2 regions of the Nonomuraea sp. NPDC052116 genome follow, and region 2 is predicted to be linked to the other one. Evidence: riboswitches for the same ligand, from Rfam matches in the RefSeq annotation. Region 2 holds a riboswitch; the other holds the start of a gene.
What was found. A riboswitch is a leader RNA that binds a small molecule or an ion and turns the genes downstream of it on or off. The one in region 2 is predicted to bind glycine.
Positions count from the first base shown of each region.

Region 1: it holds a riboswitch for glycine, as region 2 does, so the genes downstream of both, gcvP (aminomethyl-transferring glycine dehydrogenase) here and gcvT (glycine cleavage system aminomethyltransferase GcvT) in region 2, are expected to answer to the same signal.

Region 1 covers NZ_JBFAWA010000003.1:363,921-370,697, forward strand. Annotated here, with positions in the region: gene AB0L65_RS07285 (hypothetical protein) at 1-508, opposite strand, end outside; gene gcvP (aminomethyl-transferring glycine dehydrogenase) at 606-3,431, opposite strand; glycine riboswitch at 3,601-3,700, opposite strand; gene AB0L65_RS07295 (MerR family transcriptional regulator) at 3,819-4,439, opposite strand; gene AB0L65_RS07300 (bifunctional nuclease family protein) at 4,587-5,057, opposite strand; gene AB0L65_RS07305 (MerR family transcriptional regulator) at 5,190-5,816, opposite strand; gene AB0L65_RS07310 (FHA domain-containing protein) at 5,890-6,402, opposite strand; gene AB0L65_RS07315 (mannose-1-phosphate guanyltransferase) at 6,674-6,777, opposite strand, start outside.
Region 2 covers NZ_JBFAWA010000015.1:228,254-235,030, reverse strand. Annotated here, with positions in the region: gene AB0L65_RS28410 (amino acid deaminase/aldolase) at 1-116, opposite strand, end outside; gene AB0L65_RS28405 (DUF6286 domain-containing protein) at 253-852, shown strand; gene AB0L65_RS28400 (hypothetical protein) at 899-1,447, shown strand; gene AB0L65_RS28395 (L-serine ammonia-lyase) at 1,467-2,843, opposite strand; gene gcvH (glycine cleavage system protein GcvH) at 3,003-3,392, opposite strand; gene gcvT (glycine cleavage system aminomethyltransferase GcvT) at 3,389-4,474, opposite strand; glycine riboswitch at 4,509-4,608, opposite strand; glycine riboswitch at 4,639-4,736, opposite strand; gene AB0L65_RS28380 (hypothetical protein) at 4,831-5,661, shown strand; gene AB0L65_RS28375 (gamma-glutamyl-gamma-aminobutyrate hydrolase family protein) at 5,645-6,358, opposite strand; gene AB0L65_RS28370 (3-oxoacyl-ACP reductase) at 6,388-6,777, opposite strand, start outside.

The DNA of each region.
Region 1 (6,777 bases), on a different contig from region 2:
GCCCGAACGCGAGCTGGAACACCGCCTGCCCCACCACCAGCGGCCCCTCGGCCAGCACGACCGACACGCCGGAGGCCACCCCGGCGGCCACCTGTAAGCCGACCAGCATCGCCCCGGTGGACGCCCACGACACCATGCGCACCGCCAGCACCAGCTCGTGCAGGAACAACGCCGCCCCGAACGACCTGTGAACCCAGTGCACGCCGCTCCCGAGGGTGTAGGGCGTGAGCAGGATCCCTACCAGCAGCACCGCGAACGAGTCCCCAGCCGCCGCCACGAACCGCGGCGCGGGGAGGGCGGGCGCGGCGGCCCGCAGCGCTCTCCGGGTGTAGAGGGCCGCGCCGAGGAACCCGACGGCGTACGGGACGACCGTGCGCCAGTGGACGCCGAAGTCGCTCATCCCGCAGTTGAAGGAGAGGCACCCGGGCATGATCACCAGGCAGACGGTCAGCCCGGATAACAGGCACACCTGCCCCTTGACCAGGTCGCCCACCGCGCCGTCGCCCATCACCGGCCTCCCAGCCGATGATCCCACGCCAACCCGGCCCCCGCGATGCCCGTGGTCGGCGCGGGCGCGGTGGTGAAGCCGCGCCCGCGGTGAACCTCTAGTCCTCGTACGCCTCCAGCGGCGGGCAGGAGCAGACCAGGTTGCGGTCCCCGTAGGCCTGGTCGATCCGGCGCACCGGCACCCAGTACTTCCCGTCCCGCACCGACGGCAACGGATAGGCGGCCTCGCCGCGCGTGTACGGGTGGGTCCACTCGTCGGCGCTGACCGACTCGGCCGTGTGGGGCGCGTTCCGCAGCGGGTTGTCCGCCGGGTCATAGGCCCCCGACGCCACCTTGTCGATCTCGCCGCGGATGGCGATCAGCGCGTCCACGAACCGGTCGAGCTCCCCGAGGTCCTCGCTCTCGGTCGGCTCGATCATCAGCGTCCCCGCCACGGGGAACGACATGGTCGGCGCGTGGAAGCCGTAGTCGATGAGCCGCTTGGCCACGTCGTCCACGGTGACCCCGGTCTCCTTGGTGATCTGCCGCAGGTCGACGATGCACTCGTGGGCCACCAGCCCGCCGCGCCCCGTGTAGAGCACGGGGTAGTGCGGGGCGAGCCGCCTGGCCAGGTAGTTGGCCGACAGGATGGCCTGCTCGGTGGCCGCCGTGAGCCCCTCGGAGCCCATCATCCTGATGTAGGCCCACGAGATCGGCAGGATCCCCGCCGAGCCGTACGGGGCCGCCGAGACGGGACCCACCGGCGTGCCGTCGTGCAGCGGGTGACCGGGCAGGAAGGCCGCCAGGTGGCCGCGGACCGCGACGGGGCCGACGCCCGGACCGCCGCCGCCGTGCGGGATGCAGAACGTCTTGTGCAGGTTGAGGTGGGACACGTCGGCCCCGAACTCGCCCGGCTTGGCCAGCCCGACCAGCGCGTTGAGGTTGGCCCCGTCCACGTAGACCTGGCCGCCGGCCTCGTGCACCTTGGCGCACACCTCGGTGATCGTCTCCTCGTACACGCCATGCGTCGAGGGGTACGTCACCATGATCGCGGCCAGCGCGTCACGGTGCTTGTCGATCTTGGCGTCGAGGTCGGCCAGGTCCACGTTGCCGTCGGAGTCGCAGGCCACGACCACGACCCGCATGCCCGCCATGATCGCGCTGGCGGCGTTGGTGCCGTGGGCGGAGGACGGGATGAGGCAGACGTCGCGCTCGCCGTGGCCGTTCGCGCGATGGTAGGCGCGGATGGCCAGCAGTCCGGCGAACTCGCCCTGCGAGCCGGCGTTCGGCTGGATGGAGACGCGGTCGTAGCCGGTCACCTCGGCCAGCCAGCCCTCCAGCGTGCCGATCAGCTCGCGGTAGCCCTCGGCCTGGTCGTCCGGCGCGTACGGGTGGATCGCGGCGAACTCGGGCCAGGTGATCGGCTCCATCTCGGTGGTCGCGTTCAGCTTCATCGTGCAGGAGCCGAGCGGGATCATGGAGCGGTCGAGCGCGATGTCCTTGTCCTGCAGCTTGCGCAGGTAGCGCAGCATGGCGGTCTCGGAGCGGTGGCTGTGGAAGACCGGGTGGGTGAGGTAGCCGGACTCGCGCGCCAGCGAGGCGGGCAGCGCGTCCGCGTCCAGGGCCACGTCGGCCTGCTCGACGCCGAAGGCGGCCCACACCTTGGCGACCTCGGCGGCGCCGGTCTTCTCGTCGCAGGAGATCGACACGTGGTCGTCGTCGACCCGCCAGAGGTTCACGCCCTGCTCGACGGCGGCGGCGACCACCTCGGCGGCCCGGCCGGGCACGCGTACGAGCACGGTGTCGAAGAACTCGCGGTGCACGACCTCCAGGCCCGCCTGGCGCAGCCCTTCGGCCAGGGCCACGGCGTGCCGGTGCGCCCGGTGGGCGATCCGGCGCAGCCCCTCGGGGCCGTGGTAGACGGCGTACATGCTCGCGATGACGGCGAGCAGGACCTGCGCGGTGCAGATGTTGCTGGTGGCCTTCTCGCGGCGGATGTGCTGCTCGCGGGTCTGCAGGGCCAGCCGGTACGCGGGGTCGCCGTCGGCGTCCACCGACACACCCACCAGGCGGCCGGGGAGCTGGCGCTGCAGGCCCTCGCGTACGGACATGTAGGCCGCGTGCGGCCCGCCGAACCCGAACGGCACCCCGAACCGCTGCGAGGACCCGATCGCGATGTCGGCGCCCAGCTCGCCGGGCGCGGCCACGAGGGTGAGGGCCAGCAGGTCGGCGGCGGCCACGACGAGCGCGCCCGCCTCGTGCGCGGCGGCGGCCACGGCGCGGAAGTCACGCAGCCGCCCGGACGCGCCCGGGTACTGGACGAGCACGCCGAAGCACTCGGGCAGCCCGCCTTCGAGGGAGTGCTCCACCAGCGTGATGCCCAGGGGCTCGGCCCTGGTGGCGAGCACGGCCTTGGTCTGCGGCAGCGCGTCGGCGTCCACCACGAACACGCTGCTCTTGGACTTGCCCGCGCGGCGGGCCAGGGTCATCGCCTCGGCGGCGGCCGTGGCCTCGTCGAGGAGGGAGGCGCCCGCGACGGGCAGGCCCGTGAGGTCGGAGACGACGGTCTGGAAGTTCAGCAGCGCCTCGAGGCGGCCCTGCGAGATCTCCGGCTGGTACGGGGTGTAGGCGGTGTACCAGCCCGGGTTCTCCAGCAGGTTGCGCCGGATGACGGCGGGGGTGATCGTGTCGTGGTAGCCCAGGCCGATCATGGAGGTGAGCACGCGGTTGCGCCCCGCGAGGGCGCGCAGCTCGGCGATGGCCTCGGCCTCGCCGACGGCGGCGGGCAGCTGGAGCCGGTCCTTGGCCCTGATGGCCTCGGGGACGGCCACGGCCACCAGATCCGCCACGGACTCGAAGCCCACGGCCTCGAGCATGCGCTGCTGCTCGGCCGCGGATGGGCCGATGTGCCTGGACGAGAACGGCGGAGCTGACAGGTCGGTCATGGAACAGTGCCTCCCGAGGCTATGGAGACCGGCGCCGTGGCGCGGGCGAGTGCCGGATCTCCCCCTCTGTCAGCGCGGCGACGCCGCGACCTGAGAGCTTCACCCCGGGAATGGGGCTTGCACCGTCGGTGAGGCGCGCCTGGCGGGTGCGCCTGCTTTCCAGAGTTGCCTCACCCGAGCGGTACAGGGTGCCTGAGAGATTCCGGGGAGGGTTGCTCCTTCGGCGCCCTGAGACCCGCGGGTCCCAGGGACTCTCCCGCACGGGGTCATCAGCCTTGCTGTCCTAGATTACAACCCTCCGCGTTACGCATGAATTTCCCCGTCGATGCGTTATGTGCGGATTGCCCGGTGGGCCGCGTCCGGCGGCCCACGGCAGAAGGGGGTGTGCTAGCTGAGGCGCCGCGCGCGGCGACGGCGGGCGAGCTCGTCAGCGGGGTGGTCGGCCGGGACGCTGTCCTCGACCGCCGCTCGTTCCCCCGGCAGCTCCGCGAGGGAGCCCTCGACCTCTCGCCAGACCCGGCCGAGCGCGATGCCGAACACGCCCTGACCGCCTTGGAGCAGGTCTATCACCTCGTCGGCCGAGGTGCACTCGTAGACGCTGACGCCGTCGCTCATGAGCGTGATCTGCGCGAGGTCGGCGACCCCGCGGTCACGCAGATGCTGGACGGCCGTACGGATCTGCTGCAGCGACACCCCGGTGTCGAGGAGCCGCTTGACGACCTTGAGCACCAGGATGTCCCGGAAGCTGTAGAGCCGCTGGGAGCCCGAGCCCTGCGCGGCTCTTATCGTGGGCTCCACGAGGCCCGTGCGCGCCCAGTAGTCGAGCTGCCTGTAGGTGATGCCGGCCGCCGCGCAGGCCGTCGGCCCGCGGTATCCGATGTCCGCCGGCAGCGACGCCGGCTGTTCGTCGAAGAGCAGGCCCTGCTCTCCGGCACGCTGCCGCGCGCTCTCGCGCCGAACCGGATCTTCCTGGCCGGCCGTCTTTCCCTCGCCGCTGCTGACCGCCACGCGGACCTCCGGCTTTCTCTCATCCCGCGGCCTGATCTGGGGGTTCGTAAAGGGCGACCACGGGTTTCACTTGCACCGTAGGACCGTGACCATGCTCAGTCAACGATCCGGCTCGGCGCGTCGTGAAGCGTAAATGCACCGAAATACCTACCCCGCCCTGCCGAAGTCTTCGGGAGTGATCGTGTCAAGGAACTCTCTGAACTTCTCCACCTCGTCTTCCTGGTCGTCCGGGATGATCACCCCGGCCTCCTGGACGACCTCCTCGCTGGCGAAGATGCGCGCTCCGGTGCGCAGGGCGAGCGCGATCGAGTCGGACGGCCGCGCGCTCACCTCCACGCCGTTGGAGAAGACCAGGTCGGCGAAGAAGATGCCGTCGCGCAAGGCGACGATGTTGACCGCTCGCAGGCCGACGCCCAGAGCGCTCAGCACGTCTCGGAAGAGGTCGTGGGTGAGCGGACGCGGCGGTGGCTCCTCCGCTTGGGCCAGCGCGATGGCCGTCGCCTCGGTCATGCCAATCCATATAGGAAGGAACCGCTCCCCGTGTGCCTCCTTGAGCAAGACGATCGGCTGATTTGTGGGCATTTCAACTCGAACGCCCACGACCTCCATCTGCAACACGGGCTGCTCCGTATTCCTGACCGGTCACCCGGCACAGCTATTTGCGGGTCGCTACTGCTGACTGGCTACTGCAATTCAACGTAACACCCGGCGGGCATGGAATGCGCCTCCGCCTCCCAGCTCGCCAGGGTCTCAACGCCCCAGCACGGACCGGATCCCCGACCGCACAAGGGATGCGTGCAGGTCGAGCAGGAGTGTGGAAAGCTCCCTGGCGACCTCGTCGGCCTCCCCGATGGCGCCGGGGGCCCGCCGTTTGAGTATGGGCGCGACCGCCTGCTCGACGAGCCCGCACTCGCGCTCGGCCGCGGCCTTGACCGCCCGCAGGTGGCGGGCGCGCAGGCCGAAGCGGGCCAGCGCGCCGATGCTGCGGGCCACGTTGAGCGCCTCTTCGTCGTAGCGCCTGGCCACCGGGGCGAGCAGGCCGTAGTCCTCGAGCTCGGTGAGCGTCTCGTCGTCGATCTCCGCCGCCTCGAGCAGCTCGGCCCGGCTGAGCCGGACCTCCGTCTTCTCCTGGACGGCGCGCGGGCGGCCGAAGCTCTCGGCCATCCTGTCCTTGATCACCCGCAGCGGCAGGTAATGGTCGCGCTGCTCGCGCAGGATGAAGCGCAGCTGCTCCACGTGCAGGTGAGTGAACTTGCGGTAGCCGGACGGGCTGCGCTCCGGCTCGATCAGCCCCTCACCCTCCAGGAAGCGGATCTTGGAGATCGTCACATCGGGGAACTCGCCCTGCAGGAGCGCGAGCACCTCCCCGATGCTCATGTGAGAGCGTGCCGCCTGGGAGGTCATGTGACCTCCCGGGACGGCGCGTCCACGAGTCGCTCGCTCGGCTCGATCATGCGCCGGCGTGGGTCCGCATCAGGAAGACGAGGCGGAACTTGCCGATCTGCACCTCGTCTCCGGAGTGCAGGGGAACCTCCTCGATGCGTTCCCTGTTGACGTAGGTGCCGTTGAGGCTGCCCACGTCGCGTACGGAGAACTGACCGCCGGGGTGGCGGTAGAACTCGACGTGGCGGCGGGAGACCGTGATGTCGTCGAGGAAGATGTCGCTCTCCGGGTGGCGCCCGGTCGTGGTGAGGTTCTTGTCCAGCCGGAAACGGCTCCCCTGGTTGGGGCCCCTGGTCACCGTGAGCAGCGCCGTGCCGGGCGGCAGCTGCTCGACCAGAGCCCGCTCCGCCAGGAGCATGTCGCCTGCCTCAGCCTCGTATGCCTCGATTCCCGCGATGGAGATCGTCGACGTGGTGTCCCCGGAGACCTCGGGTCTGGTCAGCGGTGACCCACAGCGGGAACAGAAACGGGCATCCTCGGGGTTGGCGTGCCCGCACTGCGTGCAGTAGACGCTCGGCATCGATCGGCTCGGCCTCCTACCGCGAAGACGCGGCGACGGTGCTCAAAGACGCGCCTCGCTTCGCTTTTTCAAGTTTGCGAATGCCGCAAGATACGCTGATCAGCGGCAAAGGTCAAGGCGGGGCACTGGACTGTGGTTTGGACGCAGACAAAGTTACCGCCGCTTCCGCCCCGTGGTCCATGCCGCCGCGCGTTTCTACATTACGATCTTGCGGCACTGTCTGGGCACGTCAACCCTAATGGCTTTTTTCCTCACCCTCCGCGACGATTGTTCACATGGCGGCCTGCTCCACGATGCGGGCCCACCGTTCGAGCAGGGCCTGGGCGCTGTCCATGTCGCCCGCCTCGGCCCACAGATCGGTCACGGGCTCGGTGG
Region 2 (6,777 bases):
CCCGCCGCCCGCCGTACGAGATCCGCCGCGTTGGCCCGCATGGCCGCCAGATCGAGGATCGCGAACGGCGGCTCGAGGACCGCTGTGGCGCGGTCATAGCGCTGGCGGTCGTCCATATGGGCAGCGTAACGGCATATCGGGCAAATGAATATGAGTGTTGTTCACCTTGTTGGCCGCCCCGTAATGTTCGGGCAAACGGGCGGCGGGGGCGCGGTTCCGGCCCCGGGGGATCCGTGTACGTGTGTCGTTGTGATGACCACGCTTCAGCAGACAGTCCCCGGCGCCGCCGTCCCCGCGCGGCACACCGGGCTGCGCCGGGCGAGCAGGGCGCTCAGGCCGGCGCGAACCCTCCCTGGAGCCCTCGTCGCGCTCACGCTGGCCGCCGGGCTGGGGGCGACGGCGGCCGAGATCGTGTCAGGGCTGCTCGGCCACCGGCTCGGCTGGGTCCCCGTGAACAGACTGGTCGAGCTCGCAAGCAGGACCACCTGGCCCGAGCTGGCCACCGCCGCCGCGGGCATGGTGGGCGCGGGCACGCTGATGCTGCTGCTGGCGCTCGTGCCCGGCCAGTCGAGGCTGGTGCCGGTGGAGACGTCCGACCCGCGGACCGTCATCGGCATCACCCGCTCGGGCCTGCGCCGCACGCTCCGCGCGGCCGCCCAGCAGGTGCAGGGGGTGGACCGGGCCCGGGTACGGCTGCGCAGGAGCACCATCGAGGTCACGGTCATGACGGGGACGGAGAGCTCCGGCACGATGCTCAGGCAGGTCGGCACGGCGGTGGGGGACCGGCTGGCGGGCGTGGGCACGCTGGGCACGGGCGAGGTCGTGGTCCGGCTGCGCAGAAAGGGAGCCTGATGCCCGAACACACCGAGAGGCCCCGGCCACGCGGAGAGGCGGCCTGATGCCCGAACGCACGGACGCGCAACGGACACCCCCGCGCGGCAAGGGGGCCGCGATGCGGCAGTACGCGGGCAACCGCGTCGGCCTGGCCATCGTGGGCGCCACGCTGCTGGGCCTGGGCATGTACGCCTGGCTCCGCGGCCACGGCCGCTTCTTCGACCTGCCCGCCACCGCCAAGGTCCTCCCGGCCCAGGCCCGCCGGGCGCTGGCCGACGAGCCCTGGCCCCTGTGGGTGCTGGCCCTGAGCTTCCTGCTCCTGTCGCTGGTCTCGCTCCGCTGGCTCCTGCTCAGCCTCGGCTGGGGCCGCCGCGGCGCCCGCAACGGCACGGGCACCGCGATGCTCTTCGTCGGGCTGAAGGGCGTGGAAGGGCTGGGCCGGTCGGCGGTGCGGGTCACCGAGAACGGCCTGCGCGTCACCCTGACGTGCCCGTCCACCGCGGACGTGGGCGCGGTGGTGAGCAAACTGGACCACGACATCGTCGGCAGGATCCGCCGCGAGGTCCGCGACGACGAGGCGAGCACCGTCGTCCGCCTGCACGTCCGCCGCTGACGCGGCCGTCAGGGTGAGGTCAGCACTCGATCACGTTGACGGCCAGGCCGCCGCGTGAGGTCTCCTTGTACTTGTCCAGCATGTCCCGCCCGGTGTCCCGCATCGTCTTGATGGCACGATCCAGCGGCACGAAGTGGCGGCCGTCGCCGCGCAGGGCGATCCGGGCGGCCGTGATGGCCTTGTTGGAGGCCACCGCGTTCCGCTCGATGCACGGGATCTGGACCAGGCCGCCGATCGGGTCGCAGGTCAGGCCCAGGTTGTGCTCGATGCCGATCTCGGCCGCGTTCTCGACCTGCTCGGGCGTGCCGCCGAGGGCCTCCGTGAGGCCGGCCGAGGCCATCGAGCAGGCGGAGCCGACCTCGCCCTGGCAGCCCACCTCGGCGCCCGAGATCGAGGCGTTCTCCTTGAACAGCACGCCGATCGCGCCCGCCGTCAGCAGGAAGCGGACCACGCCCTCCTCGTCCGCGTGCGGGACGAAGCGGGTGTAGTACGTCAGGACGGCCGGGATGATGCCGGCGGCGCCGTTGGTGGGGGCGGTGACGATGCGGCCCCCGGCGGCGTTCTCCTCGTTGACCGCCAGCGCGAACAGCGCGACCCAGTCCATGGCCTGCAGCGGGTCCTTCTCCGCCGGCTCCGACTGCAGGCGGCGGTGGAGCTGGTTGGCGCGGCGCTTGACCTTGAGACCGCCGGGCAGGACGCCCTCCTTGGAGATGCCCCGGCGCACGCACTCCGACATGACCGCCCAGAGCCGCAGCAGGCCCGAGCGGATCTCCTCCTCGGTGCGGCCGAACGCCTTCTCGTTCTCCAGCATCAGCGCGGAGATCGACAGGCCCGTGTTGGAGCAGTGCTTGAGCAGCTCCTCGCCCGTGGTGAACGGGTAGGGCAGGACGGTGTCGTCCGGCTTGATGCGGTCGGCGCCCGTGGCCTTCTCGTCGACGACGAAGCCGCCGCCCACCGAGAAGTAGACCTTCTCCTTGAGCTGCTCGCCGTCGGCGTCGTACGCGGTGAAGCGCATGCCGTTCGGGTGCTCGGGCAGCGAGATCTTGCGCTCGAAGACGAGGTGCTCGCCCACGACGAAGCGGATCTCGTGCGTCCCGTACAGCTTGACCGTGCCCGACTCGCGCATCTCGGCCAGGCGGCCGTCGATGGAGTCGACGTCGACGAGCTCGGGCTTCTCGCCGGACAGGCCGAGCAGGACCGCCTTGTCGCTGCCGTGGCCCTTGCCGGTCAGGCCGAGCGAGCCGTACAGGATGGCCTCGACCCGCGTGACCCGGGAGAGCAGCCCGTCGTCGTGCAGCCCGCGGGCGAACTTGTGCGCGGCCGCCATCGGGCCTCCCGTGTGGGAGCTCGACGGGCCGATGCCGATTTTGAAAAGGTCGAAGACGCTGATCGCCATTGCCTGATATTTTCTCGGTCGAAACGGGCAGGGCTTGTCCGTCGCCTACCTCAGCTGAGGGAAGCGAGAAGCCGCTCCTTTGAGGGAGCGGAGGAGTCACTGATGGCGCCTCTCATGAGCGCAGTGCCGGGGCCCGTCGCAGGGCCCCGGCGAAAAAGGTCAGGAATCGCCTGAGGTGAGTGCCTTGTACTCCTCGGCGGAGAGCACGTCCTCGGCGTCGCCCTCGACGCGCACCCGGAACATCCAGCCGTCGCCATACGGGTCACTGTTGACCAGGCTCGGGTCGTCGACCACGGCCTGGTTCACCTCGACGATCTCACCCCCGACGGGGGTGTAGATCTCGTTCACCGACTTGGTCGACTCCACCTCGCCGACGGATTCGCCCGGCTCGACGCTCGAGCCGACGTCGGGGAGCTGCACAAAGACGACGTCACCAAGAGATTCGGCGGCGAAGGCCGTGACGCCGATGGTCACGGTGAGGCCGTCGTCGAGGCCGGCCACCCACTCGTGCTCCTTGGTGTAGCCCAGGTCGTCAGGGATGTTGCTCACTTGTTCCTCCTGTAGAAGGGCAGCTCTACCAGGTCCATAGGTTCATGGCTGCCCCGGATGTCCACGGCCAGGCCTGACTCGGCCTCGGTGTCCACGTAGGCCATCGCGATGGGCCTGCCCAGGCTCTGGGAGGGCGCACCGCTGGTGACCTCGCCGACGACGGCGCCGTCTTTGGTGACCGGGTAGCCGTGGCGCGGCACCCGGCGTCCCCGCGCGACCAGGCCGACGAGCCGGCGCCGGGGCGGGTCGTCCTTGACCGCCTCGAGCGCCGACCGGCCGACGAAGTCGCCCGGCTTGTCGAATTTCACCACTCTGCCCAGCCCCGCGTCGAACGGGGTCAGCTCGACGCCCAGTTCGTTGCCGTAGAGCGGCATGCCGGCCTCGAGCCTGAGGGTGTCGCGGCTGGACAGGCCGGCGGGCTTGAGGCCGTGCGGCTCGCCCGCCGCCATGAGCGCGTGCCAGAGCGGCACCGCGTCCTGGTTGGCGACGAACAGCTCGAACCCGTCCTCGCCGGTGTAGCCGGTGCGGGCGATCAGCGCCTGCCGCCCGTCGACCAGGTCGGGCAGGCCCGCGTAGTACTTGAGCCCGTCGAGGTCGGCGTCGGTGAGCGTGGCGAGGATCTCCTGGGACCGAGGCCCCTGTACGGCGATCAGCGCGTACTGGTCCGACCGGTCCTCGACCAGCACGTCGTACGCCTTCGACCGCTCAATCAGCTCTTTTGCCACTTTTTCGTAGTTCGAGGCGTTTGCCACGACCATGAACTCGTCGTCGTCGAGCCGGTAGACGATGAGATCGTCGAGCACCCCGCCCCGCTCGTTGACGATCATCGTGTATCTGGCCCGCCCGGTCGCCAGCGCCGACAGGTGGCCGACCAGCGCGTAGTCGAGCGCCTGCCCGGCCTGCGGCCCGGTCAGGAAGATCTCGCCCATGTGGGAGAGGTCGAACAGCCCGGCCGCCTGGCGAACGGCGTTGTGCTCTGCGGACTCGCTCCCGTACCGGAGCGGCATGAGCCACCCGGCGAAGTCGGTGAGCGTGGCGCCGAGGCTCTCGTGAACGTCTCGTAGCGGTGTTGGTCGGGACATTTGTCGCACCTCTGGACAGGATTGGATGCCAGCATCCTCCCCCTCTGTCATCGATGCCTGAGAGCTTCGCCCGAGTTTTGCCGGACTTTCACCTTCGGCGAGGCCCCGCGGGCCTGCTTTCCAGAGGTCACCTCCGGACGGGAAACGTGGCAGATCTCCCGTCCGGCGTCCGCGCGGTCCTTTGCCTTGAGAGGTTTGCGGGGAGGGCTTGCTCCTTCAGGGACCCTGACCGGCTGCCAGGGCGCTCTCCCGCACGGTTTCGCCGGTGATGCCCGTCAGCCTAGTGCCGCGATGGGGTTGTTGTCGCGTTCTGATTGCTCATGAACCACTCCGGGGGGTGGTGACGTCGAAAGGATATGAATCGGCGAACGGCGACTTTCGGCCTGCTGGCCACCCTGGCCCTCGCGGGCTGCAGCGCGTCGGAGGCCGCGCCCCCGCCCCGTTACGAGGCCGGTGGGACGGTGCTCGAAGGCGGCGGGCACGGGCCGCAGCTGTGCCTGACGGTCATGACGTCGTTGCCGCCGCAGTGCAGCGGTCTTGACGTCGTCGGCTGGGACTGGAGCAAGGTGGATCACGAGTCGCAGGGCGGCGTGAAGTGGGGCGAATACCACGTCGTGGGCACCTGGGACGGCACCAGGCTGACGCTCACCGAGCCGCCGGGCGCGCCCCAGAAGGCGGCCCCCGCTCGCAAGGAGGACTTCACGAGCCCGTGCCCGGCGCCGGAGGGCGGCTGGCGGCCCGTCGATCCCGCCAAGGCCACCCAGCAGGCGCTGGACAAGGCGATGGCACGGGCCGGAACGGTCGAGGAGTTCGCGGGCGCCTGGCTCGACCAGAGCTACATGGACGGGCTCCCCGCGGAGTCGCCGGAGGCCAACGACCCGCTGCGGCTGGTGCTCAACCTGAAGTTCACCGGCGACCTGTCCGGCCGTGAGGCGTGGGTCCGCGAGGTGTGGGGCGGCGCGCTGTGCGTCAGCGGCGCGGCACGCAGCGAGAGCGAGTTGCAGGCGATCCAGCAGGAGGTCGAGGCCGAGTTGGGCGACCGTCTCGTCTCGGCGTCCTCCAGCGTGCTGCGCAACCAGGTGGAGGCGCAGGTCTGGGTGGCCACCGACGAGCAGCGCCGGGATCTCGACGCCAAGCACGGCGCCGGAGCCGTGGTGCTGAACGGCGTGCTCAAACAGGTGGGGTGAAAACGGGGCGGCAGGCCGCCACGAGCGCCTCGAAGAGGGCGCCGTCCTCGGCCGCCTCGGGGTGCCACTGCACGGCCACGGCGAAGGGGGCCGAGTCCAGCTCGACCGCCTCGATCGTGCCGTCACCGGCGGTGGCGGTGACCGTGAGGCCGTCCGCGAGCCGGTCGATGGCCTGGTGGTGGTAGTGGGGGACGGTCACGGGCTCCGTGCCCAGCGCCTTGGCCAGGCGGCTGCCGGGGACGGGCGTGACGGGCAGCGGGCCGAACCGGCCGGGAGCGGGGGAGTGGCCGGTGTGCCCCACGACGTCGGGGAGGTGCTGGTGGAGGGTGCCGCCGAGGGCGACGTTGAGCACCTGGAGGCCGCGGCAGATGCCGAGGTACGGCAGGCCGGCGTCGAGGGCCGCCGCGATCAGCCCAAACTCCGCCTCATCCCGAAATTTGCGGATATAGCCGGTTTGATCCCCAGGTTCCTGCCCGTACCGGGCCGGATCGACGTCCCCGCCACCGGCCAGGATCAGGCCGTCCAGGCGGCCGACGACCTGCGCGGGCTCGCCGGCCGGCGGCAGCACGATCGGCTGCCCGCCGGCGCGTACGACCTGCTCCACGTACATGTACGGCAGGAGCGCCACGGTCATGTCCCAGACCGTGAACTTCGCCGGCTCCACGTACGACGTGATGCCGATGACGGGACGCTGCACGATATGACCCCCGAGAAACCAGAACAGAGCTACAGCGGCGTGACGTAGGCGCCGGAGATGCCCCCGTCCACCAGGAACTCACTACCCGTGATGAACGACGCGTCGTCGCTGGCCAGGAACGCCACCGCCGCCGCGATCTCCGAGGCCTCGGCGAAGCGCCCGACGGGGATGTGCACCAGCCGCCGCTGCGCCCGCTCCGGGTCCTTGGCGAACAGCTCCTGCAGCAGCGGCGTGTTCACCGGCCCGGGGCACAGCGCGTTCACCCTGATGCCCTCCCGGGCGAACTGCACGCCCAGCTCGCGCGACATCGCCAGCACGCCGCCCTTGGACGCCGTGTACGAGATCTGCGAGGTCGCCGACCCCATGACGGCCACGAACGACGCGGTGTTGATGATCGAGCCCTTGCCCTGCCGCCGCAT